2 regions of the Salinicoccus sp. Marseille-QA3875 genome follow, and region 2 is predicted to be linked to the other one. Evidence: riboswitches for the same ligand, from Rfam matches in the RefSeq annotation. Region 2 holds a riboswitch; the other holds the start of a gene.
What was found. A riboswitch is a leader RNA that binds a small molecule or an ion and turns the genes downstream of it on or off. The one in region 2 is predicted to bind lysine.
Positions count from the first base shown of each region.

Region 1: it holds a riboswitch for lysine, as region 2 does, so the genes downstream of both, ACY8DT_RS09450 (Na+/H+ antiporter NhaC family protein) here and ACY8DT_RS13700 (aspartate-semialdehyde dehydrogenase) in region 2, are expected to answer to the same signal.

Region 1 covers NZ_CM143103.1:1,818,619-1,822,011, reverse strand. The annotation lists gene ACY8DT_RS09450 (Na+/H+ antiporter NhaC family protein) at 1-1,294, opposite strand, end outside; lysine riboswitch at 1,362-1,523, opposite strand; gene ACY8DT_RS09445 (bifunctional metallophosphatase/5'-nucleotidase) at 1,569-2,888, opposite strand; gene ACY8DT_RS09440 (sulfite exporter TauE/SafE family protein) at 2,901-3,393, opposite strand, start outside.
Region 2 covers NZ_CM143103.1:2,683,326-2,686,718, reverse strand. The annotation lists gene ACY8DT_RS13710 (NAD-dependent protein deacylase) at 1-100, opposite strand, end outside; gene ACY8DT_RS13705 (ABC-F family ATP-binding cassette domain-containing protein) at 181-1,785, shown strand; lysine riboswitch at 1,833-2,012, shown strand; gene ACY8DT_RS13700 (aspartate-semialdehyde dehydrogenase) at 2,106-3,089, shown strand; gene dapA (4-hydroxy-tetrahydrodipicolinate synthase) at 3,104-3,393, shown strand, end outside.

The DNA.
Region 1 (3,393 bases), 860 kb from region 2:
GCAGGTCAGTTTCGCCGAGTGAAATCATGATTTCACCCGTCACCGGGATTAAAATTCCGAATGAACCCCAGCTCGTACCTGTCGCAAGCGCCATGATACAGGCCACGACAAACACGACGCCAAGCAATAGACTCACCGGTAGATTGGAGTTTTCAACCATCGCACCGAGCACATCGCCCGTGCCGAGCTGGCTGATCAGGTTACCAATCATCCACGCAAGTGTCAAAACCAACATTGCCGGGAACATCGCTTTAAATCCGCTCTTTACGCCGAGCCAGATTTTGTCCGAACCAAAGTCATCATTCGTTTTGGTGTATCTGAAATAATAAAACAGACTTAAAATCAGACCGACGATGCCGCCTGCAATCAGACTGTGTGTAACCATCGTGTTCTCAAGCACGGAATACAGATTCCATGAACCCGCTTCAAGTCCGCCTGTGATGAACATCATGATGATGACTGTCACCGCAAGTCCGATCATCGGTACTAAAAGTGCCTGTGCCGAACTGTTATTTACAGACGGCAGATCCTCGTCCGTATCTCCTGGAACTTCCCTCATCTGGTCGACAAGCACGCCGTCAACGATCGCTTTTCTTTCCTGTTCGCGCATCGGTCCGATGTCGAAACGGGTCAGTATGACGATGAACATCATGATCAAAGCAGTAATGACGTAGAAGTTCATTGGAATCATATACAGAAATGCCTGGAACGGTGAAATGGATGTCAAACCTGCTGCAAGCAGTAACGGTGCAACAAGTCCCATGATTCCGGCACCCCAGCTTGAAATCGGCGCAATTACCGAGACCGGTGAAGCGGTCGTATCCACATAATATGCGAGCTTTGCCCGGGAAATATTATATTTATCCGTAAGCGGTCTTGCTACCTGGCCTGTGATCAATGCACTGAAATAATCATCTATGAAAATGATGATACCTAAAAACCCTGTTGCAAGTCCGGCACTTCTTCTTGTTTTGAATTTATTCAGTGCCCAGCTTGTGAATGCTTTCGCACCGCCTGACATATTCATGAACGCAGTCATGATGCCGAGCATCGTCAGGAAGATCAGAATGAATGCTTCCCATGTATTGATGCTGCCGTCAGCGATGAAAATGCCGATGAATGCTTCCCACAGCAGAGTGATTGTTTCCATAATGCTGCCGCCGGCTACAACAAAGGCGGAAGTGATGATGCCCGCACCCAGACTGATACCGACTTTACGCGTCAGAACGACGAGTATAAGTGTCAACAGCGGGGGTATGAGCGGCATATATTCCCATGATAAAAAACTTTCCATATGTATTTCCTCCTAAAAAATTAAAAAAAGTCACGTGACATTATGATTAGCCGCGTGACAAAATATATATTCGTGTAGCGCATCATAATGACAGTACCGGGTCTATTCAAACCGGTCCCAGGAAGTTTTCCGCCAAAAACGCCCTTCGGCAATCATTCCTTTCCAAATGACTCGGACGCATGCCTGCTCGTCATCTGTACTGATAATAATCGCAACCTCTACTTTTTATATTCAATTAACATTAATATTATAGCATAACTGCAGATTTCAGCAACTATAGATCTTCATTGTACAGTTTTACGATGTCCCTTAAAAATTCAGGCATCATATATATCTTCTTCGCTGATTTGAACTGCGGAAATATTCTGCCGAATGTATACATGTCAAGTGTGCCGAGAGTATAGGTCTGATGTTCCTTTACCGGCTCCTCGCCGATGTAATACTCACGTTTCGATTCCACATAGCCGATATTGTCGGTGATGAAAGTGCCGAAGATATCGCCTCTGAAACCCATCCCCCTGACGACGTCGTCACGGAATTCATGACGCATCGACTGGTTGAAAATCTCTTTCAGCTCTCTGCCTGTCAATTTGATCTTTACCACGTTGATCGGATGGGGCAGTACTTTATGCAGTTCGTATTCAGACAGTGTGCCGCCTTCAAAACTTTTGGCGATCAGCCCGGTATGGATGATGCTCGCATCTGCTTCCGTAAAGTCTCTGATCATATACGCCAGACGGCTGATGAAACGGCTTGTATGGTACAGATGCCTTGGAACAGGCGGTGTATCCCACTTGATGACGTTCTCTCTCATCAAATCTCGGCCGTATTCATAATAAGGATCGTCCACATGCGCAAGCAGATCCGTATCGATCAGGCGCGCCTTTTTATTAATCAGTTTTTTCCCTTCGAAAGTCAAAGTGATTTCACCGATATAATCTCCGAAACGGCCCGCCGCACCGATCAGCACCGGACCGACTTTTTCGCCGTAATCAAAATGATGGTGGGTATGGGCGCCGAGTATGACATCTATTTCAGGGAAGCGGTTCGCCAGTGTTTCATCATCATACTTGCCGAGATGGCTCATCAGCACAAGGCAGTCCACCTGCCCTCTCAGCTGGTCCACACATCTTTCCACCCATTCGAACGCGTCGGACACATTCCATCCGAGTGCTTTATAAAAAGGGGTGAACTCAACTGTAATGCCGATAAAACCGAACTTGATGCCGTTTACTTCTTTTATCGTATACGGCTTGAAATATGGTTCGTCTGAACCCGCTTCAAGCAGATTTGCACAGACGACATCAAAATCAGCTTCATCATATAAAGTTTTAAGATCATTGATTTCAAGCGTGATGCCTTCATTGTTGCCAAGTGTCGCCACATCACATCCGGCCTGGTTCAACAGATTTATGTTGCCTTTGCCGAGAGTCGCTTCTGTATAAGGATGTGAGCGGTCTACATGGTCACCAAGGTCTAGATAGACCATCTTCTCACGATATCTTTTCTTCTGATGCGTCAAGTAGTTCTTTATTTTTAAATAGTTATATAGATGACTGTGGATATCGTTGGTATGAAAGAGTTTGATTTCCATGCTGTCACTCTCCTAAAGAAAAGATTCAATGATCATATATAGACCGAGCAGTAAAAGTACCGTCCTGAGGGCAATGATCACAGTGTCGGAATTGAATTTCTGGTTGAGGTACACCCCTATTTTAGCACCGACAAATGCAGAAGGCACCAGAAATGCCGCATGCCAGAAATTCACGTTATTCTGGAGCAGGTGCCCTGTCCCGGATGCCAGAGCGCCGAAAAAGACGATCAGCATGCTTGTCCCGATGGCAATCGATGCCGGCATGCGGAACAGCATCAGCATCATCGGTGTCATAATTGCGCCGCCCCCGATGCCGAACAGCCCCGCCGTCAGACCGGCGATAAAGCTGGCAATAACTGCGATATAAGGAGGAAAACCGTAGTGATACACGTTCCCCATATGATCGACATGGGGTCTGACGTAGCGTTCATCCTGAAAAATATTCATCGGTTTGATCCTGTCCCTGACTATTAAGAGGATACTTAAAAATATCAGGAATATACCA
Region 2 (3,393 bases):
GTATGCCACTTGCGACAGAAACACCGGCGCCTGTGAAAAAGACAATGTTATCCGAATCTGAAATGATATCGGATAGTTGTTGATATTGCTGTTTCATCACTTTTCTCCTCTTATATGTTATTTTAATAGTATCATATTTGTGGTATTATCGCTTAAGGAATATATTTAAGGAGAATGTGTATGTTACAAGTAAGTGACGTAAGTTTACGCTTTGGTGACCGTAAACTTTTCGAAGATGTGAATATTAAATTCACACCTGGAAACTGTTATGGTTTAATCGGAGCAAATGGTGCCGGGAAATCTACTTTCCTGAAAATTTTATCAGGTGAACTTGACGCTCAGTCAGGTCACATTTCCATGGGTAAGGATGAGCGCCTTGCTGTTTTGAAACAGGACCAGTTCGGTTATGAAGAGCACCGTGTTCTGGATGTAGTATTGATGGGACACCAGGAGCTTTACGATATAATGAATGAAAAAAATGAAATATATATGAAACCTGACTTCTCGGATGAAGACGGCATCAGAGCAGCTGAGCTGGAAGCCGAATATGGAGAGATGGGCGGATGGACTGCTGAAAGTGACGCAGAAAGCCTTCTGCACGGTCTGGGTATCGACAATTCTTTAGTTGATAAGAACATGTCGGAACTTGAAAACAGTCAAAAAGTTAAAGTGCTGCTTGCCCAGAGCCTGTTCGGGAATCCTGACATATTACTGCTGGATGAGCCGACAAACGGTCTTGATATTGAAGCAATCCAATGGCTGGAAGATTTCCTGATCAATTTTGAGAACACAGTTATCGTCGTTTCCCACGACCGTCATTTTCTGAATAACATATGCACTCATATTGCTGACCTGGATTTTGGAAAGATACAGTTATATGTAGGGAATTATGATTTCTGGTATCAGTCCAGCCAGCTTGCACTGCAGATGGCACAGGATCAGAATAAGAAAAAAGAAGAGAAGATCAAAGAACTTAAGGATTTCGTTGCACGCTTCAGTGCGAACGCATCAAAGTCCAAACAGGCGACGAGCCGTAAAAAAACACTCGAAAAGATCGAACTGGATGATATCAAACCTTCATCCAGAAAGTATCCTTTCGTCAACTTCACTCCTGAGCGTGAAATCGGCAATGATTTATTGTATGTCAACGGTCTGACCCACTCGATCGATGGCAAAAAAGTACTTGATAATGTCAGTTTCACTTTAAATCCTTATGATAAAGCTGTGCTCATGGGACATACTGAAGTTGCCCGCACTACCCTCCTTAGAATCCTTGCAGGTGAAATTACACCTGACGAAGGTGAAGTGAGATTCGGCGTAACAACTACCCAAAGCTACATGCCTAAAGATAACTCAGAGTATTTTGAAGGTGTAAATATCGACCTGGTCGAATGGCTGCGCCAATATGCACCTGAAGATGAACAGACTGAGACATTCATCCGGGGGTTCCTGGGGAGAATGCTCTTCAGCGGTGAAGAAGCGAAGAAAAAAGCAAGCGTATTATCAGGTGGAGAGAAAATGCGTGCAATGCTGAGCAAGATGATGTTATCAAAAGCGAACGTCATTCTGCTTGATGAGCCGACAAACCACCTTGATCTGGAAAGTATTACAGCGGTGAACGAGGGGCTCAAGAAATTCAAAGGCTCGATCATATTCACTTCCCACGACTTCGAATTCATCAATACGATCGCGAACACAGTGATAGAACTTAAGCCGGAAGGTGCTATCGTCAAAGAGTCCACTTATGAGGAATATCTGAAGGATAAAGGTGTTTTGAAAGTTTAAGGTTTACTTTCTGAATATTTGTGCGTATAATCATATTTAATAATTAAATAGCGAGATGAGGCGCATCGATCATCAGTAACTTATTAGCATTAATTCTCGGGGATTATAATAAGTGAAAGGGTAAGATGCCGAAATGGTATATTTTTCGAGAAGTATATTGTTGGGTCACTAGGTTAAGAGCTAATGACTTGTCATTATTGTAATGATAATGGAGTGCATCACTTGTATATAAACTATAAAAACAAGTCCGGCATTCCGGACTTGTTTTTTTATTATCTGACAATATCTCGTTCTTTAATAACATTTTAGGAGGAATTTTAATGGTAAAAGTTGCAGTTGTTGGTGCTACCGGCGTTGTAGGTAGCAAATTAATTGAAATGTTGGAGCATTATGAAATTAAATATGATGACTTGGTATTATTCGCTTCTAAAAGATCCAGCGGCAAGGAACTTTCAGTCGGTGGACAAAAATATGTTATTCAAGAACTTACTGAAGAAAGAGCGAAAGAGAACTTTGATTACGTCGTCATGAGTGCCGGCGGTTCAACGAGTGAAAAATTCGCCCCGCTATTTGAAGAAAGCGGTGCAATCGTCATAGACAACTCCAGTCACTGGAGAATGAAAGAAGATGTGGACTTGATCGTTCCCGAAATCAATAAACCGAAATTCAAAAGAAATATCATAGCGAACCCGAACTGTTCAACGATTCAATCGGTTGTTGCCCTGCAGCCGCTGCAGGATGAATTTGGAGTCAAGAGAGTCCATTATGCAACTTACCAGAGCGTTTCAGGTTCAGGTGAAGGCGGCATACGTGACTTGGAAGAAGGTGCCAATGGTGCTGAACCGACGACATACCCTCACCCGATCTTCAACAACGTACTTCCTCATATCGATGATTTCCTTGAGGACGGATATACAAAAGAAGAAAAGAAAATGATAGATGAAACGAAGAAAATACTGGAAGATGATTCAATCGAAGTCACAGCAACTTGTGTCAGAGTGCCAATCATCACGAGTCATGCAGTCCAGATGAATGTCACGCTGGATAAAGATGCAACAGTGGACGAAGTGAAAGAAGCATTCGATGGTTTTCCTCACATCGTACTTATGGATAATCCAAAAAAGAACGAATATCCGACACCGCTTGATGCTGCAAACCGTTCAGAGATCTTTGTCGGCAGAATTCGCAGAGATCCTACCTTACCGAACACATTCCATGTCTGGTGCGTAGGAGATAACTTATTAAAAGGTGCGGCACAGAACACTGTTCAGATTCTGAAGTCATTAATGGACAATAATAATTAATAGGAGTGTTGTATATGAACCCGATTTTTGAAGGTATTGGTGTTGCAATGACCACCCCGTTCAATAATAACGAAGTTGACTATGACGCATTTAAAAGACATATTGAATATTTGATAGAAAACGATGCACAGGCATTGATCATCAACGGTACGACAGGTGAATCCCCCACCCTTACAAGTAAAGAGATCAGACGGTTGATTGAAGTGGGAATCGAAACAGCCGCCGGCCGTGTACCGGTCATCGCCGGCACAGGTACGAATTCGACCATGAATTCTATTGAACTGTCCAAGTTTGCAATGGAGGC